Regions from separate parts of the Streptomyces sp. NPDC048002 genome, predicted to be linked through region 2. Evidence: riboswitches for the same ligand, from Rfam matches in the RefSeq annotation. Region 2 holds a riboswitch; the other holds the start of a gene.
The links. Region 2 has a riboswitch for cyclic di-AMP ahead of AB0E07_RS15925 (LysM peptidoglycan-binding domain-containing M23 family metallopeptidase). Riboswitches for the same ligand answer to the same signal wherever they lie in the genome.

Region 1 (10,343 bases), on a different contig from region 2:
GCTGCCCGTGCGGCGGATGCGCCCCGAGGTCCCCGAGACGCTCGAATCGCTCGTGCTGCGCCTGCTGGCCAAGGACCCGCAGCACCGCCCGGCCTCGGCCCAGGAGGTCTACGAGGACCTGGCGCGGCTGCTGCCCGCGCGCGGGATGCCCACCGGGTCGCCCCTCGACCCCACGCGCCCCTTCCTGCGCCCGCACGCGCCGTGGCCGGACCGGGCGCGCACGCCCGCGCCCCAGCCGACGCCCGCGCCGCCCCCGGCGGCCGGGAAGCCCGATGTCGCGCGCGCCGTCGACGAGGTCAAGCGGCTGCTCGGCGAGGGCCGGATCACCCAGGCCGTCGACCTCCTCGGCTCGATCCTGCCGGTCGCCGCCGAACAGCACGGCGAGCACTCACCCGTGGTGCGCACCCTGCGCAAGCAGTACGCGGCCACGCTCATGGACGACGGCCAGTACCGGCGCGCGCTGCCCGTCCTGCGCGGCCTCGCCACCGAACGCGCCGCCGAGGCCGGCCAGGCCGACCCCCAGTCCCTGCGCTTCCGCTACGACGCGGCCCAGTGCCTGGAGCAGCTCGGCGACCCGGCGGCGGCGCTCAACGAGTACCGGACACTGCTGCCGTACTACGAGAACCAGTACGTGGCGGGCGATCCCGAGCTGGCCCACGACGTCCGCCGCCGCATCGGACACCTGCTCCTCGCGCTCGGCGACCGGGCCGCGGCGCACGACACCCTGGTGCGCCTGCTGCACGACGTGGAACGCCTGCACGGCCCCGCCCACCCGCTGGCCACGGACGTCCGGCGGACGCTCCAGTGGCTCGGACAGGTCCGGGGCTAGCCCGCGCAAGGGTGGACCCTCGGGGCGGAACGAGCGCGCCGGTGCCCGAAGTCCTGGTGAATCGTTGGTCGAATGGGTTGGCCAGAGCCTGGCCACTGCCTACCATCGATCACCGCAAGACTTTGTGCACCGTCGCACAATCTCCTCGGGAGGTTTCCTTGCACCGCCGCCGTCGCACCGCGCTCCTCCTCTCCGCCGCCATCGCGGCGGCGCCCCTCCTGACCGCCTGCGGAAACGATGCGCATCCTGGCGCGGCAGCCGTCGTCGGCGACCAGCGGATCACCGTCTCCCAGCTGGAGAACAGGGTGAACGAGGTGCGCGAGGCCCAGCGCGCGGCCGTGTCGGACGAGGCCCAGTACGCCCAGAGCGTGGCCCGGACCGGCAGCCTCACCCGCGACACCCTGCACGGCATGGTCCTGGACCGGGTGCTGCACCAGGCCGCCGAGGACGCGGGCGTCACCGTCAGCCGCAAGGAGATCCAGTCCATGCGCAGCGGCCTGGAACAGCAGGCCGGCGGTGCGGAGGCGCTGGAGACGGTCTGGCTCCAGGAGTACGGCGTCCCCCCGCAGCGCCTGGAGGAGAACCTCCGGCTCCAGCTGGAGGCGCAGAAGCTCGCCGCGAAGCTCGGCACGGACACCTCGCAGCCCGAGTTCTGGCAGGCGCTGTCCGAGGCGTCGAAGAAGCTCGACATCGACCTCAACCCGCGCTACGGCACCTGGGACGTGCAGAAGAGCAGCCGGGTGGACGCCAAGACGCCGTGGGTGCGCGAGGTGACGGCGGCGGGGTCGCAGGAGACGGCTTAGCGGGAGACGGGGTGGCGGGAGACGGGGTGGCGGGAGACGGGGTGGCAGGAGCCGAGGTAGCCGGAAACTGCGTGGCAGCCGTGTGCGGTCCTACGATCACACCGCGCGCCCCGGGCTGTGGACAACTCGGTCGGCCCGTCGGCGCCGTGCGTTAGCTTCGAACCGTGAACACCACCAGCCCCGAAGCCGCCCCGTCCGCCACCGGCCGGATCGTCCTGCTCACCACCAGCCACCGGGTGGCACCCGGTCTGCTGTCCTGGCCCGCCTGGCAGGCCCTGCACGCCGCCGACAGCGTGCTGTGCGCGGACGGCGCCCACCCGCAGCTGCCGTATCTGCGGGAGGCGGGGATACGGGTGGCCGAGGCGGCCCCGACCGCCCAGGAGCTGGTCGACACCTGCGCCGGCGGCCGCACCGTCGTGGTCGTGGCGACCGGCGAGGGCGAACCGGCGCTCACCGACGGCCTCGCCCGGCTGGCCGGCTCAGGCCGGGTCGACATGCCCGAGCTGGAGCTGCTCCCCGCCTCCTACGACCTGCCGGGCGCCCGGCTGCTCGACCTCGTCCAGGTCATGGACCGCATCCGCGTCGAGTGCCCCTGGTCCTCCCAGCAGACCCACAAGGGCCTGGCCAAGTACGGCATCGAGGAGGCGTACGAACTCGTCGAGGCGATCGAGGAGGGCGACCGGGACGAACTGCGCGAGGAACTGGGTGACGTGCTGCTCCAGGTCGTGTTCCACGCGCGCATCGCCGAGGAGGACCCCGACGCGCCCTTCTCCGTCGACGATGTCGCGGGCACCATCGTCGCCAAGCTGATCCACCGCCACCCGCATGTCTTCGGCGAGGAGACGGCCACCACCCCCGAGGAGGTCAAGGAGCACTGGCTGCGCACCAAGGCGCAGGAGAAGCGGCGGGAGTCGGTGACCGACGGCATCCCCCTCGGCCAGCCGGGCCTCGCCCTCGCCTCGAAGCTGGCGTCCCGCGTCAGAACCGCCGGCCTGGACGTACCCCTGCCGGCGGCGGAGGGCATCGGCTACGACCTCCTCGCCCTCGCGGTCCGCGCCGAGGCGGAGGGCGTCGACCCCGAGGCGGCCCTGCGCGCGGCGGGCCGCGCCTACCGCGACGCGGTCCGGACCGCGGAGGGCCTGAAGAGCTAGCCGCCCCACTGACGCCCCCACCGCCGCCCCACTGACGCCCCCACCGCCGCCCCACCGACGCCCCCCGCCGGCCGCCTCTGCGCCGCCCTCGCCCAGCCACCGGACCGCCAGACGTCCACCCCTCCACGGTGGCTCCCGGCACCCGCCCCCCACCTAGGCGAACCCGGCCTCAGCGATGGCCCCCGGCACCCGCCCCTCCACCTAGACGGCGCCCGCCTCCGCGGTGCCCCGGCACCCGCCCCCCGCCGCAGCGACCCCCGCCACCCCGCCCGATACCGTCGAGGAGTGACCGACCACCCCACCCCCGCACCGCATTCCGCAGGCTCGTCCGCGCAGCCCTCCGTCGGCTCCTCCACCCCGCCTTTCGCCGGCTGTCCCGTAGCGGCGCCCTCCGTTGGCGCTCCCGTACCGCCTTCGGCCGCCGAAGCTCCCGCCCCCGCCGCCGAAGCTCCCGCTCCCGCCCCCGCCCCCGACCTCTTCACCTGGGAGTTCGCCGCCGATCCGTATCCCGCCTACGCCTGGCTGCGGGAGCACGCGCCGGTGCACCGGACCACGCTGCCCAGCGGGGTGGAGGCGTGGTTGGTCACCCGGTACGACGACGCCAAGCAGGCCCTCGCCGACCAGCGGCTCAGCAAGAACCCCGAGCACCACGCCGAGCCCGCCCATGCCAAGGGCAAGACCGGTATCCCCGGTGAGCGCAAGGCGGAGCTGATGACGCATCTGCTCAACATCGACCCGCCGGACCACACCCGGCTGCGGCGCTTGGTCAGCAAGGCGTTCACGCCCCGCCGGGTGGCCGAGTTCGCCCCGCGGGTGCAGGAACTGACCGATCGGCTGATCGACGAGTTCGCGGCGAAGGGCAGCGCGGACCTCATCCACGAGTTCGCCTTCCCGCTGCCCATCCACGCGATCTGCGACCTGCTCGGCGTCCCCCGCGAGGACCAGGACGACTTCCGGGACTGGGCCGGCATGATGATCCGTCACCAGGGCGGCCCCCGCGGCGGGGTCGCCCGGTCGGTGAAGAAGATGCGCGGCTACCTCGCCGAGCTGATCCACCGCAAGCGCGAGGCCCTGCCCGCCGAGCCCGTGCCCGGCGAGGACCTGATCTCCGGTCTGATCCGCGCCTCCGACCACGGGGAGCACCTCACCGAGAACGAGGCCGCCGCGATGGCCTTCATCCTGCTCTTCGCGGGCTTCGAGACCACGGTCAACCTGATCGGCAACGGCACCTTCGCCCTGCTCACCCACCCCGAGCAGCGGGCCCGCCTCCAGCGCTCGCTCGCCGCGGGGGAGACCGGTCTGCTCGAAACCGGCGTGGAGGAACTCCTGCGCTACGACGGCCCCGTGGAGCTCGCCACCTGGCGCTTCGCCACCCGGCCGCTCGCCCTCGGCGGCCAGGAGATCGCCGCGGGCGACCCGGTGCTGGTGGTGCTCGCCGCCGCGGACCGGGACCCGGCGCGGTTCGCGGACCCGGACACCCTCGACCTCTCCCGCCGCGACAACCAGCACCTCGGGTACGGCCACGGCATCCACTACTGCCTGGGCGCCCCGCTGGCCCGGCTGGAGGGCCAGACCGCGCTGGCCACCCTCCTCACCCGGCTGCCCGACCTCCGGCTCGGCGCCGAACCGGCCGACCTGCGCTGGCGCGGCGGCCTCATCATGCGCGGACTACGCACTTTGCCGGTCGAGTTCACGCCCCGCGACTGACCGGTCGCACCCCGGTCAATGTGACACACCCTCAAGTCTGTGATCTTCACGTGATCTGTGCGGCATCGACTTGTGACAAGTGATCGTCTGCCTATACGTTCACTCGTCAGCGCGGCGCCTCGCCCCCACGAGTACCGCGCCGGTCCCTGCTGTTCTGCGAAAGGCTCTCGCATGCTCTCCGGGAACGGTCGACACCGTCGCCCCCGCCAGGCTCCGGCACTCATCGTCGCGGCCGGGGTGACCGGCTCCGCCATCGCCATCCCGCTGCTCGGCGCCACGGGCGCCAGCGCGGCGGAGGGAACCACCTGGGACAGGGTCGCGGAGTGCGAGAGCGGCGGCTCCTGGAGCGAGGACAGCGGCAACGGCTACTACGGCGGCCTCCAGGTCACCCAGGAGAACTGGGAGGAGTACGGGGGCAAGGCGTACGCGGCCAGCCCGGACCGGGCCAGCCGCTCCCAGCAGATAGCCGTCGCCGAGCGCATCCTCGCCGACCAGGGGCTGGCCGCCTGGCCGACCTGCGGTCCGCTCTCCGGCCTTGACGCGGAGTCCGGTTCGGTCGGAATCGACACGGGCCTGGAAGAGGACGGCAATTCATCCGACTCCTCCGAATCATCCAACTCGTCCAGTTCGTCCGGTCTGCTGGACGCCATCGGCGGTGGCGCCTCCGAGTCGCCCTCCGACTCCGGCAGCGACGATTCCGGTTCCGAGGCGTCCGCCACCCCGGGGGCGTCGGACGAGGCGTCGGACGAGGCGTCGGATTCGGCCACGTCGGAGAAGCCGTCAAAGGCGGACAAGTCCACCGAGTCGGCGCGGGCTTCCGAGTCCGGGAAGTCGAAGGGCGCGCCCGGCTCGTCCGGTTCGTCGGACTCCTCCCAGAGTGACCCCTCGCGCGAGGTCGACAGCCTGTTCACAGGAATATCCGGGCTGGACAATTCGGACAGCATCCTCTGGGTCGGGGGCGATTCCGCTCTCGTCGACACCGGGGCCGGCCGCCATCGGGGCCAGCCCGCGGACGAGCGCGGGGCGGACGATACGTATGTCGTCCGGGCCGGCGACACCCTGGCGAGCATCGCCGACTCCCTTGACCTCGACGGCGGATGGCGCGGGCTGTACGCGGCCAACGAGTCGGCCATCGGTCCCGACCCCAGCCGCATCACTCCCGGTCAGACCCTCGAAGTACGGGACTAACCGGTCGAAAAGCAGGGGCAGTTCGCGTCACACTTCGCGCCGAATGTCCGCTTTGGTGAAAGTGTGGGATGAGTCTCAGAAGCCCTGATCGTCTTTGAAATTCCGCGGATCGCCTGCCTACGGTCGTGACCGCTCGCAGCAGCGGGCCCCGACTGCCGCACGCCGAATCCTGCCGGTGGCCGTACGGGAACAGTCGTCGCATCATGCGCCGTAGGCAGGAGCGGGGGACCCAAGGTAAGCGCCGGGACCGGCGGTTGAGGTGACTCGACACCGGATCCGGCTTGGGGTGGAGCCGTGCGACCGACAGGCCGCGCGGCCGGGCAACTCAACCGGCCCGAACCCGACAGCTCACCTCGCAGGCGTCGGTGAGGGGATCGATCCATGCTGTTTTCCGGCAAGGGCAAGCACCGTCGTCCGTCCAAGGCCACTCGCGCCATCGCCATCGCCGGTGTGACCGGCGCGGCCGTCGCCGCCCCGCTCATGGTGGCCGGCAACGCCTCCGCCGCCACCGCCTCCGAGTGGGACGCCGTCGCCCAGTGCGAGTCCGGCGGCAACTGGTCCATCAACACGGGCAACGGCTACTACGGCGGCCTCCAGTTCTCCGCGTCCACCTGGGCCGCGTACGGCGGCACGCAGTACGCCTCCACCGCCGACCAGGCGAGCAAGGCGCAGCAGATCGAGATCGCCGAGAAGGTTCTCGCCGGTCAGGGCAAGGGTGCCTGGCCGAGCTGCGGTGTCGGCCTGTCGAGCGCCGCGTACGACGGCGGCTCCACCACCACCGAGAACTCCACCGAGAACTCCACCGGCGGCTCCACCGAGACCGCCACGCGCTCCACCGAGCAGCAGACCGCCTCGCGCTCGACCGAGCGTCCGGCCGCCAAGAAGACCCAGAAGACCGTCACCACCCCGACCGGCAAGAAGGTCAAGAAGGGTGACGGCGAGTACAAGGTCGTCAAGGGCGACACCCTCAGCACCATCGCCGAGGAGAACGACGTCAAGGGCGGCTGGGCCAAGCTCTTCAAGCTGAACAAGGACATCGTCGAGGACGCCGACCTGATCTACCCCGGTCAGCAGCTGCACCTCAAGTGATCCCGTAGCCGAATCACAGGGTCCTCCTATCGGCGGCCTCCATACTGGGGGCCCCGTGCGGACCACCCCCCGTCCCCACGGGCTCCCCGCCCCGGTGCGTGTTCCCCCGTACGCACCGGGGCGGGGTTTTTCTTTTCCCGTCGTTCACCGCCCCTTTGTTCCGGCGGGAAACAATGGGTACCGTCTGTCCTTGTCCACGGGACGGTCGGTCGGCTGGCCTACGTCCCCGGGGCGGTTAGGCTCTAGTCGCAAGGCTCACGTGCCCCGCACTTCCAGCGTCACATCCCATGAAGGAGATGCTCGTGCCGTCCATCGACGTCGTCGTAGCCCGGGAAATCCTCGACTCGCGAGGCAACCCCACCGTCGAGGTCGAGGTCGGCCTCGACGACGGCAGCACGGGTCGTGCCGCCGTTCCGTCCGGCGCCTCCACCGGTGCCTTCGAGGCCATCGAGCTGCGCGACGGTGACCCGAACCGCTACCTCGGCAAGGGTGTCGAGAAAGCCGTCCTCGCGGTCATCGAGCAGATCGGCCCGGAGCTGGTCGGCTACGACGCCACCGAGCAGCGCCTGATCGACCAGGCCATGTTCGACCTGGACGCCACCGACAACAAGGGCTCGCTCGGCGCCAACGCCATCCTCGGCGTCTCGCTCGCCGTCGCCCACGCCGCCTCCGAGGCCAGCGACCTGCCGCTCTTCCGCTACCTGGGCGGCCCCAACGCGCACCTGCTGCCGGTGCCGATGATGAACATCCTGAACGGCGGCTCGCACGCCGACTCCAACGTGGACATCCAGGAGTTCATGATCGCCCCGATCGGCGCGGAGTCCTTCTCCGAGGCCCTGCGCTGGGGCGCCGAGGTCTACCACACCCTCAAGAAGGTGCTGAAGACCAAGGGCCTGTCCACCGGCCTCGGCGACGAGGGCGGCTTCGCCCCGAACCTGGAGTCCAACCGCGCCGCCCTGGACCTCATCATCGAGGCCATCAAGGAGGCCGGTTACACCCCCGGCGAGCAGATCGCCCTCGCCCTCGACGTCGCCGCCTCCGAGTTCTACAAGGACGGCGTCTACACCTTCGAGGGCAAGGAGCGCTCCGCCGCCGAGATGACGGAGTACTACGCCGAGCTCGTCGAGGCGTACCCGCTCGTCTCCATCGAGGACCCGCTGTTCGAGGACGACTGGGCCGGCTGGAAGATCATCACCGACCAGCTGGGCGACAAGGTCCAGATCGTCGGCGACGACCTCTTCGTCACCAACCCCGAGCGCCTCGCCCGCGGTATCGAGGAGGGCTCCGCCAACGCGCTGCTCGTCAAGGTCAACCAGATCGGCTCGCTGACCGAGACCCTGGACGCCGTCGAGATGGCCCAGCGCAACGGCTTCAAGTGCATGATGTCCCACCGCTCCGGCGAGACCGAGGACGTCACCATCGCCGACCTCGCCGTCGCGGTGAACTGCGGTCAGATCAAGACCGGCGCCCCGGCCCGCTCGGACCGCGTCGCCAAGTACAACCAGCTGCTGCGCATCGAGGAGATCCTCGACGACGCCGCGGTGTACGCCGGCCGCTCGGCGTTCCCGCGGTTTCGCTCCGCGAACCAGTAAGCACGGCAAGGGCTGAGCTGCTGAAGGCCTAGCCAGTCGTACGTACGTCCCCGTACCCGGTCCCGTACCGTGTGCGGGGACGTACGCGCGTGTGTGAACGGGAGTGAGAGATGGCCGTCAAGGACCGGGACCGCTTCTCCACCACGACCAGGATCCGTCTGCTCGGCGAGCAGACGGCGGCCCGCGTCTACCGTTCGCAGACCCGGCGCCAGGCCCGCCGTTCCCGCCTCACCGGCCGTGCCGCCCTGCTGGCCCTCGTCGTCTGCTCCCTGGTCGTGGCGCTCGCCTACCCGATAAGGCAGTACGTCGCCCAGCGCGCCGAGATCGCCGATCTGGAACGCCAGAAGCGGCAGGCGCGGGAGCGGGTGGAGGAGCTGCGGGACCTCAAGGCACGCTGGCAGGACGACGCGTACGCCGAGCAGCGGATCAGGGACCGGCTGCACTATGTGATGCCGGGGGAGACCGGGTTCGTCGTGGTGGATCCGGACGCGGCGAAGCAGGCGCGCACCGACCTCGGCGCGGCCGACCGCCCCTGGTACGCGAACGTCTGGGACGGCGTCGACAAGTCCGACGCCGCGGACCGACAGACCCAGCCGCGGACCGACAGATGAGAGACGACGAAAGACTGTGATGGAAACGCCCCCGCCCACCACCCCGCGCACCGAGCCGACCGACGCCGACGTCGAGGCCTTCAAGCAGCAGCTCGGCCGGCCGCCGCGCGGACTGCGCGCCATCGCGCACCGGTGCCCGTGCGGACAGCCGGACGTGGTGGAGACGGCCCCGCGGCTGCCGGACGGGACGCCGTTCCCGACGCTGTACTACCTGACCTGCCCCAAGGCGGCGTCCGCGATCGGGACGCTGGAGGCCAACGGGGTGATGAAGGAGATGACGGCCCGGCTGGAGAGTGATCCGGAGCTGGCCGCCGCGTACCGCGCCGCGCACGAGGACTACATCCGGCGCCGGGACGAGATCGAGGAGCTGACCGGCTTCCCGAGCGCGGGCGGCATGCCGGACCGGGTGAAGTGCCTGCACGTGCTGGTGGCGCACTCGCTGGCCGCCGGCCCCGGGGTGAACCCGCTGGGCGACGAGGCGCTCGCGATGCTGCCCGAGTGGTGGCGCAAGGGCGCGTGCGTGGTCCCGGCCGGCCCGCCCACCGGCGAGGGATGGCAGACGGAGACGACCGAGGACGGCCACTTCGCCGTCAAGCCCCTCGACGAGAAGGACGGCGAGTGACCCGGGTCGCCGCCGTCGACTGCGGCACCAACTCCATCCGCCTGCTCGTCGCCGACTGCGACCCCGCGACGGGCGAACTCGTCGAACTGGACCGCCGGATGACGATCGTGCGGCTCGGCCAGGGCGTCGACCGCACCGGGCGGCTCGCCCCCGAGGCGCTGGAGCGCACCTTCGCCGCGTGCCGCGAGTACGCCGAGGTGATCAAGGAACTCGGCGCCGAGCGCGTCCGCTTCGTGGCCACCTCCGCCTCCCGGGACGCCGAGAACCGCGAGGACTTCGTGCGCGGGGTCGTCGGCATCCTCGGTGTCGAGCCGGAGGTGATCAGCGGGGACCAGGAGGCCGAGTTCTCCTTCACCGGCGCCACCAGGGAGCTGACGGGCCGCCCCGAGCTGCGGCGGCCCTTCCTGGTCGTGGACATCGGCGGCGGGTCCACGGAGTTCGTGGTCGGCGACGACCACGTCCGCGCGGCGCGCTCGGTGGACATCGGCTGCGTCCGGATGACCGAGCGGCACCTGGTGCGCGACGGTGTCGTCTCCGACCCGCCCACCGAGGAGCAGGTCGCGGCGGTGCGCGCCGACATCGAGGCGGCCCTGGACCTCGCCGAGCGGACCGTGCCCCTGCGCGAGGCGCACACCCTGGTCGGGCTCGCCGGATCGGTCACCACCGTGTCCGCCATCGCCCAGGAGCTGCCCGAGTACGACTCGGCCGCCATCCACCACTCGCGGGTCTCCCACGACCGGGTCCGCGAGAT
Region 2 (10,343 bases):
CGTTGAGCGGATTGACAGCGCCGGGAACCCGTCCCGATACTGAACGGCGATTCAGTAAGGAGCACCCATGACCGCCCCACTTCTGTCGTTGACCTGGACCGATGACATCACCGGCCGCCAGGGCTTCGTCGTGATCGACCGGCTGGTGCGCGGGGTGTGCAGCGGCGGTCTGCGAATGCGTCCGGGCTGCACGCTGGAGGAGGTCACCGGCCTCGCCCGCGGCATGTCCATGAAGGAAGCACTGCACTACGACCCGGACGGCCGCTACGTCCCGCTCGGTGGCGCCAAGGGCGGCATCGACTGCGACCCGCGCGATCCGGCGGCCTACGGCCTGCTGGTGCGCTACCTGAAGGCCGCACGCCCCTACGTCGAGGGCTTCTGGACCACCGGCGAGGACCTCGGGCTCAGCCAGGACCTGGTGGACCGGGCGGCCGCGGAGGCGGGCCTGGTGTCGTCGATCCAGGCCGTGTACCCCCTGCTCGACGACGAGGCCGCGGCCCGGCGCCGGCTGGCCGACGCCTTCGCCGTGGAGGTGGACGGCATCGGCCTCGACGAACTGGTCGGCGGCTGCGGAGTCGCGGAATCGGCGCTCACCGCCCTGGACCGGGCCGGGGTGCCGTACGCGGACACGCGGGTGGCCGTGCAGGGGTTCGGCACGATGGGCGGGGCCACGGCACGCTTCCTCGCCCGCGCGGGGCTGACCGTGGTGGCCGTCGCCGACCTCAAGGGCACCGTCGTCAACCCCGCCGGGCTGGACGTGGAGGCCCTGCTCGCCGCGCGGGACGCCCACGGCACCGTGGACCGCGGCGCGCTGCGCCCCGGGGACCGCGAGCTGCCCGGCGACGCCTGGCTGTCCACCGAGGCGGAGGTCCTGGTGCCCGCGGCCGTGTCGTACGCGATCGACACCACGAACCAGCGGCGGGTGACCGCCCGCTGGATCGTCGAGGCGGCCAACATGCCGGTGCTGCCGGAGGCCGAGGCGCTGCTGGCGGCGCGCGGCGTGACGGTGCTGCCGGACGTGGTGGTGAACTCCGGGACGAACGCCTGGTGGTGGTGGACGCTCTTCGGTGACATCGGGCCCGAGGCGGACGGGGCGTTCGCCCACACCCGCCGTTCGATGCGCGCCCTGACCGAGCTGATGCTCACCCGCGCCGAGGCCGACGGCACGACCCCGCGCGCGGCGGCCCACGCCATCGCCGCCGACCGGCATCCGGTGATCGCCGCGCGGTTCGGCCAGTACCGCTGACGGTGTCCCCGCCGGTCGGGGCGGCCCTGGGTGCTCGCGTACCGAGGGTCTAGGGTGTGCCGCGTGACGAGGGTGCGGTTGAGCGTGGCGGAGCGGCGCGAGGAGTTGCTGCGGGCCGCCGTGGGGCAGATCGAGGCGCGGGGCGTGGCGGCGGTCAGGATCGCCGACGTGGCCGCGGCGCTCGGGGTCAGCAACGCCCTGGTGCTCTACCACTTCTCCACCAAGGAGAAGCTGGTCGCGGCCGCCTTCGCGTACGCCGCCGAGGACGATCTGGCGCATCTGCGCAAGCTGCTGGGCCGCCGTACGACCGCGCTGCGCCGGCTGCGCACGGCGGTGCGCTGGTACGCGCCGACCGGGCAGGCCAAGGGCTGGCGGCTGTGGATCGAGGGCTGGGCGGCGGCCCTGCGCGAGCCCGCGCTCCGCGAGGTCACCCAGGCACTGGACAAGGAGTGGAAGGCCGCGCTGTCGGAGGTCATCGCCGAGGGCGTGGCCGCGGGCGAGTTCCACTGCCCCGACCCCGCCGCGTCGGCCCTGCGCCTGACGGCCCTCCTCGACGGGCTGGCCGTCCAGCTGACCTCCTACCAGGGCGCCCTCTCCCGAGCCCGCGCCCAGGAGTGGGCCGACGAGGCGCTCGCCGGCGAACTGGGCCTGAACCGCGAGGCGTTGACAGCGACGGCCCGCTGACCGGCAGCGGACCGCTCCCGACCGGAGCCCGGCCGCCTCAGACCGCCGTCCCGATGCGCATCTTGATGTCGTCCGGGGACAGCGCGCCCTTGGCCGTCACGTGGTCGCCCGAGGACTCGCCGCGCAGTCGGCGGCCGATCCACGGCACGAGGTACTCGCGCGCCCAGTGCACGTCGTCCCGCCGGACCGCCAGCGTGCCGCGCGGCGGGAGCAGCGGCCAGGGCTGGTCCGGGTCGGCCGGGACCTGGAGACCGAGCACCTGGCCGGCGCGGAGCGCCACACGCGTGTGCCCCTCCGCCGAGAGGTGGAGCCGGTCGCCGTCCCAGGCCCGCCGGTCCTGCACGGTCCGCAGGGACCACAGGTCCAGCACCGGGCAGCCGTACCGGTCGGCGACGGCCCGGACATGCAGGTTGTACGTGGCGATCTTGCCGCGCAGATGCTTGAGCACCGGCACGCCCCGGGTGTCGAAGCCGGTGGTGACCATGACCGTGCCGGCCACCTCGGTGAGCCGGGCCACGCCCCGCTCGAAGCGCTCGGCGACCTCGTCGGGGTCGGTGCCGGGCCGGATGATGTCGTTGCCGCCGGCGCAGAAGGAGACCAGGTCCGGGGCGAGTTCCAGGGCCCGCGGAAGCTGGTCGGCCACGATCTGGTCGAGCAGCTTGCCGCGCACGGCCAGGTTCGCGTAGCTGAAGTCGCCCTCGGGCCGACGGTCCGCGAGGAGTACCGCGAACCGGTCGGCCCAGCCGACGAACGCCCCGTCGGGCCCGGGGTCGCCCACCCCTTCGGTGAAGCTGTCCCCCAGCGCCACGTACGACCCGATCACTGCCCTGTCGTCACTCTTCGCATCGTCTGCCACATCGGCTCATGATTCACCTTCCAATGTGACCTACGCGACCGTAAGGAAGGGTTGACGGGCGGTGAGATAGGCCACTCGCAAAGGGTTGACCAAGCCCGGAATACGTCTCCGATCAGGGATGTTGAGGGCTCAGCCGACTTGCCGCGAGGCGGCGGTCAGCGGTGCGCGGGAACACCGAAGGCCGGACCCGGGGATCGGGGGTCCGGCCTTCGGCGGCGTGTCAGGCAGGTGGTCGTGCGCGGGGGCTCCGTCAGCCGACGGTGACGCCCTTCGCCCGCAGGTAGGCGACCGGGTCCACGTCCGAGCCGTAGTTCGGGGTGGTGCGGATCTCGAAGTGCAGGTGGGGGCCGGTCACGTTGCCGGTGGCACCGGAGAGGCCGACCTGCTGGCCCGCCGTCACCGTCTGACCGCTGGAGACGGACAGCGAGGACAGGTGGGCGTACTGCGCGTAGTGGCCGTCGGCGAGCTGGATGACGACCTGGTTGCCGTAGGCGCCGCCCCAGCCGGCCGAGACGACGGTGCCCGCGCCGACGGCCTTCAGGGAGGTGCCGGTCGGGATCACGAAGTCGACGCCGGTGTGGTAACCGCTGGACCACATGCTGCCCGCGACCTTGTACTGGGTGCCGACACCGGCACCGGAGACCGGCGCGGCGAAGCCCGAGGCGGAGGACTGCGCGGTCTGCGTGGCGGTGGTGGTGGACTCCGAGGAGTCGGCGGACTGCTCGGTCTGCGCGGACTGCGTGGCCTCGGAGGACTTCGCGGTGTCCGACGAGTCCGACTTCGCCGCGTCCGACGAGGACTTGGTGGACGGCTTGGCCGCGGACTTCCCGGCGTCGCCCGTCGCGGCGGCCTTGGCGCCGATCGACAGCTTCAGGCCGGGGTGGATCAGGGACGGGTCGGAGCCGACGGCCTCACGGTTGTCCTGGTACAGCTTCTCCCAGCCACCGCTGACGTTCTGCTCGTCGGCGATCTTCGAGAGATAGTCCCCGGAAACCACGGTGTAGGACTTGGTGGCGGTCTTGGCGGACTTCTTCGCCGCCTTCTTCTCGACCGACTTCTTCTCGACCGACTGAACCGACTGGACCGACTGAACGGCCTTTTCCGAAACCGACTGGGACGGAGCCGCGTGCGCGCCGGTGGCTCCCAGGAGCGGGAGGGCGAGCGCGGCGCCACCGGTTCCGGCGACGGCGATCGATCGGGTGAGACTCAGGGTCTTGGGACGACGGTGCTTACCCTTCGCGGGCATGGCGCATTCCTCTCCGGCGCCTGCGAGGTGAGCTGTCGGGTTCGGACTGGAGATGTCCGGCCGCGCGCTGGGCGCGACTTGACCCCGAGCCTGTTCCGGAGACCGGACCAGGCGGTGATGCCTGTGGGTCCCCCGCTCCTGCCGAGTACGGGTGAGTGTGCGGATTCCGGGCGGTGGCAGGATTCGGCGTCCGCTCGGATTGGTGGCGAACGTAAGCGACCAAGACGCAAACGGACAAGCAGAAGGTTCCGCCCGAAGGCGTCCTTCTTGATCCCTTGCGGGAATTCGCCGTCACTTTCCGTGCATTGGCCGGGCGCGGATTCCCGTAAATCCCCTTGAAAAGCATGCGCATTACGTGAACATGACGGGCGACGCACCGTCACGGTTATGACCCTGCTCACGTGACGTTGCTCCAGACTCCTTTATTCCGCAGCGAGTTGGAATGAAGACAGCAATTCGGACAGAACACCCAGACAGCCCTTAGCGGGGAGAACCGTTACATCACAGCAGGCTCACAAACTCGCTGGAAATCGCGGGACTTTCACCACTCTTAGTCCGTTTTGAGGCATTCCATGGTCGGCCGGACCGGATGTCGTATCGTCAGAGCGTGCCCGCCGGACACCGGAGTCGGCGGGACCGGTGGGAGGAGCCCAAGTGACGCAGCAGGTCCCGTCGACCGAGCCCGAGCTGGCCGGAGTTCGCAATTTCCGTGACGTGGGCGGGCTGCCCACCGTCGACGGACGGCGGGTACGGCACGGTGTGCTGTTCCGCAGCGGCCATCTCGCGCACGCGACCGCCCAGGACGCCGCGTTCCTGGCCGGGCTCGGGCTGCACACGATCTTCGACTTCCGCAACGCGGCGGACCAGAAGCTGGAGGGCCCCGACGTCGAGCTGGCGGGGGTCCGCAATGTGAACCTGCCGCTGAGCGACCCCGCGGACGGCGCGGAGTTCTGGAAGATGGTCCGCGACGGCGAGATCGAGCAGCTGCGGGAGATCCTGGACGACGGCAAGGCCGCGAACCGGATGATCGAGTCGTACCGCACGATCGTGAAGGAGCGCACCGCCGAGCACTCCCGGGTCCTGCACTCCCTCGCCGAGGACAGCGTCCCGGCCCTGATGCACTGCGCGGCGGGCAAGGACCGCGCCGGTCTGTCGGTGGCGGTCACCCTGCTCGCCGTGGGCGTGGAGCGCGAGGCGATCCTCGCCGACTACCTGGAGTCGAACGCCAAGCACCGCCGCTACAAGGTGCAGCGCAACAACGTGTACACGCCCGAGATCATGGAGCTGCTCAGCCCCCTGTTCGACGCCCGCGCCGAGTACCTGAACGCGGCCTTCGAGACCATCGAGGAGACCTGGGGCGACGTGGACTCCTACCTGGCACGCGGGCTGTCCGTCACCCCCGAGACCCGTGAACGCCTCCGCGACCGCCTGCTCGACTGAGCGGGCGCCCGTCTACTGCTTGGCGCCCAGTTCGAAGAGCAGGTAGATGAAGGCGGCGAAGACGTGTCCGACCGCGATGTAGATGAAAAGCCGGACCCACAGCGCGCGGGGGAACTTCTCCTCCATGTCCTTCATGGCATGACTCCAGGGTTCGGGCCCAGGCACAGGGCGGCCGTCGGGCTCTGCAGCAGGGTGTGGACGAAGAGCAGCTCGGCCCCGCCCCGGTCCGCGGCGATCCGGTGCGGGGTGAGCGAGTCGAAGTGGGCACTGTCGCCCGGGGCGAGCAGGTGCGCGGTGTCCCCGAGGCGCAGCCGGAGCCGCCCGGTGAGGACGTGGAGCCACTCCTCGCCGGGGTGGACCCGGACGATGTCGCCCTGGGAGCCGAAGGGGACGTGCAGCCTGAGGGCCTGCATACCCCGGCCGGGGGCGCCGGCCTGCCGGTAGGTCCAGCCGCCGGCCTCGGTCGGTTCCATGTCGGCGGCGCGCACCACGGCGTCCCGGTCGGCGACCGTCTCGCCGAGCAGCTCCGAGACCGTCGTACCGTAGACGCGGGCGAGCGCGAGCAGCATCGGCAGCGAGGGCTGGCGCAGTCCGGTCTCCAGCCGGGAGAGGTGGGCCGGTGACAGGCCGGCCGCCCGGGCGGCGGCCTCCAGGGTGAGGGCGGCCCGGTGGCGCAGGGCGCGCAGCTGGGGCGCCACCACGGGCAGGTCCTCCGGGCCGGTCTCGGGAGAGCTCATGCTCCCCATTCAGCCCGATCGTTGCCTCAGGGGCAAATTTCTTGCCTCTGAGGCAAATGGGCTACTGCCGGTTGGCGACGGCCTGCTTGACCAGGGTCTTTCCGAAGTCCCACATCAGTCCGCCGCCGCTGTGCGCGTCGTCCATCACCTCGGTGAAGGCGTCCAGGAAGCGGTCCACCTCGCGCTCACCGATGGTCAGCGGCGGGATGAGCTTGATCACTTCCAGGTGGTCGCCGGAGACCTGGGTGAGGATGCGGTGCCGCTGGAGCAGCGGCACGACGACCATCTGCGCGAACAGGCCCTTGCGGGCGGCCTGGAGCATGGTCCACCGGCCGCGCAGCTTCAGCGAGGAGGGCCGGCCGAACTCGACGCCGATCATCAGGCCCCGGCCGCGCACGTCGGCGAGCAGCTCGTACTTGCCGACCAGGGCCGCGAGCCGGGACCTCAGCAGCTCGCCCGTGGCGCGGGCGTTCGCGACGATCTGCTCGTCCTCCATGACCGCGAGCACGGCGAGCCCCGCCGCCATGGCCTGGGCGTTGGAGCCGAAGCTCGCCGAGTGGACGAGCACCCGGTCCATCGACGAGTAGACCTTCTTGAAGATCCAGTCCTTGCCGAGGGTGGCGCCGACCGGGACGTAGCCCCCGGAGAGCGCCTTGGCCACGCAGACCAGGTCCGGTTCGACGCCGTCCTCGTGCTGGTAGGCGTAGAAGTCCCCGGTCCGGCCGAGCCCGGTCTGCACCTCGTCGGCGATGAGCAGGGCCTTGTGCCGGTGGAGCAGTTCCTGGGCGGCCCGGAGGTAGCCGGGCGGAGCCTCGTGCACGCCCTTGCCCTGGATCGGCTCGACGATCAGGGCGGCGACGTCCCCCTTCTTCAACTCCCTTGCCAGGGCGTCGAGATCACCGAGGGGTACGGCCGTGTCGGGCAGCAGCGGGGCGAAGCCGTCGCGGAAGCCGTCCTCGCCGTTGACGGAGAGGGAGCCCGTGGTCAGACCGTGGAAGGCGTGGTCGCAGTAGAGGACGCGGGGCCGGCCGGTGGCGCGGCGGGCGAACTTCAGCGCGGTCTCCACCGCCTCGGTGCCGCTGTTGCCGAAGAACACCCGGTCCAGGTGCGGGCTGTGCACGAGGAGCCGCTCGGCGAGCAGGCCCGGCAGGGGCTGGCAGTCGAAGCGGGTGAGGTCGGCGAGCTGTGCGTCGAGGACGTCGTGCAGGGCCTTGCGGACCACGGGGTGGTGGCGGCCCAGGCCCATCACCCCGAACCCGGCGAGCATGTCCAGGTAGTCGGCGCCGTCCGCGTCCCAGAAGTAGGCTCCCTCGGCCCGTTCGTAGACCTTGTCGAAGCCGATGGTGTGCAGCATGCGCGGGAGCTGGTGGTTGAGGTACCTGCCGTGCAGCTCGTAGCGCTCGGCGCCGCGCTCGGCCAGCAGTGCGCCGAGGTCGAACTCCGTGGTCATTCCGCTGTCTCCTTGGCTTGCTCCTGGACGGCCAGGCTCGCGCTGATCCGTCCGGCGACCTCGACGGGGGTGAGGCCGATGTCCGCGAGCACCTCGGCGCGTTTGGCGTGCGCGAGGAACTGCTCGGGGATGCCGAACCGGCGTACGGGCACGTCGACATCGGCGTCACCCAGCGCGAGGGCCACGGCGGCGCCCACCCCGGCGGCCCGGCTGTTGTCCTCCACCACGGCCACCAGCCGGTGCCGCGCGGCCAGGCCGGGCAGCGCCGGGTCGACGGGCTTGATCCAGCGGGGGTCGACGACCGTGCAGGGGATGCCGCGGGCGCGCAGCAGTTCGGCGGCCTGGAGGCAGACCGGCGCCATGACGCCGACGGCGACCAGGAGTACCTCGGGCCACTCGTCGCGGTGCAGCACGTCCATGCCGCCGACCCGGTCGACGGCCGGGACCGCCGGGCCCACCGACTCCTTGGGGAAGCGGATCAGCGTGGGCGCGTCGTCCACCGCGACGGCCTCCCTGAGCTGGGCGCGCAACTGGTCGGCGTCGCGCGGCGCGGCGATCCGCAGTCCGGGGACGACCTGGAGGATCGACAGGTCCCACATGCCGTTGTGGGAGGCGCCGTCGACGCCGGTGACGCCGGCCCGGTCCAGGACGAAGGTGACCCCGCAGCGGTGCAGGGCGACGTCCATCAGGAGCTGGTCGAAGGCCCGGTTGAGGAAGGTGGCGTAGACGGCGACGACGGGATGGACGCCGCCGGTGGCGAGGCCGGCCGCGGAGACGGCCGCGTGCTGTTCGGCGATCCCGACGTCCCAGACCCGGTCGGGGAAGCGGGCGGCGAACGCGCCGAGGCCGACCGGGTGCAGCATGGCCGCCGTGATCGCCACGACGTCCTGGCGCTCCTCCCCGATCCGCACGATCTCCTCGCCGAACACCGAGGTCCAGGAGGGGGCCGCGGAGGGGGCGAGCGGGGCGCAGGTGAGGGGGTCCATCACGCCGACGGTGTGGAAGTGGTCCTCCTCATGGGCGAGGGCGGGTTCGTAGCCGCGGCCCTTCTCGGTGAGGCAGTGGACCAGGACCGGCCCGTGGAACCGTTTGGCGCGGCGCAGCGCGGACTCGACGGCGCCGATGTCGTGTCCGTCGATGGGGCCGACGTACTTCAGTCCCAGGTCCTCGAAGAGTCCCTGCGGGGCGAAGGCGTCCTTGAAGCCCTTCTTGGCGCCGTGCAGGGCCTCGTAGACGGTGTGGCCGACGACCGGGGTGCGCAGCAGGACGTCCTTGCCCCAGGCCAGGACCTTCTCGTAGCTGTCGGTGGTGCGCAGGGTGGCGAGGTGGTTGGCGAGGCCGCCGATGGTGGGCGCGTAGGAGCGCTCGTTGTCGTTGACGACGATGATCAGCGGGCGGTCCTTGGCGGCCGCGATGTTGTTCAGCGCCTCCCAGGCCATGCCGCCGGTCAGCGCGCCGTCCCCCATGACGGCGACGACATGCCCCTTCTCGCCCTGTACCTGGCGGGCCTTGGCGAGTCCGTCGGCCCAGCCCAGCGCGGTGGAGGCGTGGCTGTTCTCGACGATGTCGTGCTCGGACTCCTCGCGCGAGGGGTAGCCGGACAGGCCGCCCTTGCCGCGCAGCTTGGAGAAGTCCTGACGTCCCGTCAAAAGCTTGTGCACATAGCTCTGATGGCCGGTGTCCCAGACGATGCGGTCGACCGGCGACTCGAAGACCCGGTGGAGCGCGATGGAGAGTTCCACCACCCCCAGATTGGGCCCGAGGTGGCCGCCGGTCCTGGCGACCGCGTGCACCAGGAACTCCCTGATCTCGTCGGACAGTTCACCGAGTTCCGGCTCGGACAGCGCCTTCAGGTCGCGTGGTCCTCGGATGTTCTCCAGAATCGTCACGATCGGGCCCCCTTCGGTCCGTGCTGCTCAACTCACGGTGACGGCCGGCTCCCCCGACGCGACGCCGTCCTGCTCCATCTGCTCGGCGATCCTCATCGCCTCCTCGATGAGGGTCTCCACGATCTTCGACTCGGGCACCGTCTTCACGACCTCGCCCTTCACGAAGATCTGCCCCTTGCCGTTGCCGGAGGCGACCCCCAGATCGGCCTCCCGGGCCTCTCCGGGACCGTTCACCACACACCCCATGACGGCGACCCGCAGGGGTACCTCCATGCCCTCCAGGCCCGCCGAGACCTCGTCGGCGAGCTTGTAGACGTCGACCTGGGCCCGCCCGCAGGAGGGGCAGGAGACGATCTCCAGCCGCCGCTCGCGCAGGCCGAGCGACTGGAGGATCTGGAGGCCGACCTTGATCTCCTCGGCGGGCGGGGCGCTGAGCGACACCCGGATCGTGTCGCCGATGCCCCTGCTGAGCAGGGCCCCGAAGGCCACGGCCGACTTGATGGTGCCCTGGAACGCCGGGCCCGCCTCGGTGACGCCGAGGTGCAGCGGGTAGTCGCAGCTCTCGGCGAGCTGCTGATAGGCGTTGACCATGATCACGGGGTCGTTGTGCTTCACGGAGATCTTGATGTCCCTGAAGCCGTGCTCCTCGAAGAGAGACGCCTCCCACAGGGCGCTCTCCACCAGCGCCTCCGGGGTGGCCCGGCCGTGCTTCTTCAGCAGCCGCCGGTCGAGGGAACCCGCGTTGACCCCGATCCGGATCGGCGTGCCGTGGTCGGCGGCGGCCCGCGCGATCTC

Region 1: another riboswitch for cyclic di-AMP. It lies ahead of AB0E07_RS03455 (transglycosylase family protein); the one in region 2 lies ahead of AB0E07_RS15925 (LysM peptidoglycan-binding domain-containing M23 family metallopeptidase).

What each region holds. Positions count from the first base shown of each region.
Region 1 covers NZ_JBEZNL010000002.1:92,175-102,517, reverse strand. Annotated here, with positions in the region: gene AB0E07_RS03480 (serine/threonine-protein kinase) at 1-829, shown strand, start outside; gene AB0E07_RS03475 (SurA N-terminal domain-containing protein) at 988-1,632, shown strand; gene AB0E07_RS03470 (nucleoside triphosphate pyrophosphohydrolase) at 1,797-2,783, shown strand; gene AB0E07_RS03465 (cytochrome P450) at 3,069-4,490, shown strand; gene AB0E07_RS03460 (transglycosylase family protein) at 4,662-5,678, shown strand; cyclic di-AMP (ydaO/yuaA leader) riboswitch at 5,875-6,055, shown strand; gene AB0E07_RS03455 (transglycosylase family protein) at 6,060-6,767, shown strand; gene eno (phosphopyruvate hydratase) at 7,064-8,359, shown strand; gene AB0E07_RS03445 (septum formation initiator family protein) at 8,470-8,970, shown strand; gene AB0E07_RS03440 (DUF501 domain-containing protein) at 8,990-9,592, shown strand; gene AB0E07_RS03435 (Ppx/GppA phosphatase family protein) at 9,589-10,343, shown strand, end outside.
Region 2 covers NZ_JBEZNL010000010.1:134,037-144,379, reverse strand. Annotated here, with positions in the region: gene AB0E07_RS15940 (Glu/Leu/Phe/Val dehydrogenase dimerization domain-containing protein) at 68-1,246, shown strand; gene AB0E07_RS15935 (TetR family transcriptional regulator C-terminal domain-containing protein) at 1,310-1,930, shown strand; gene AB0E07_RS15930 (SGNH/GDSL hydrolase family protein) at 1,968-2,753, opposite strand; gene AB0E07_RS15925 (LysM peptidoglycan-binding domain-containing M23 family metallopeptidase) at 3,037-4,032, opposite strand; cyclic di-AMP (ydaO/yuaA leader) riboswitch at 4,037-4,196, opposite strand; gene AB0E07_RS15920 (tyrosine-protein phosphatase) at 4,687-5,472, shown strand; gene AB0E07_RS15915 (DUF6126 family protein) at 5,485-5,607, opposite strand; gene AB0E07_RS15910 (XRE family transcriptional regulator) at 5,604-6,209, opposite strand; gene AB0E07_RS15905 (aspartate aminotransferase family protein) at 6,271-7,659, opposite strand; gene dxs (1-deoxy-D-xylulose-5-phosphate synthase) at 7,656-9,548, opposite strand; gene ispG (flavodoxin-dependent (E)-4-hydroxy-3-methylbut-2-enyl-diphosphate synthase) at 9,576-10,343, opposite strand, start outside.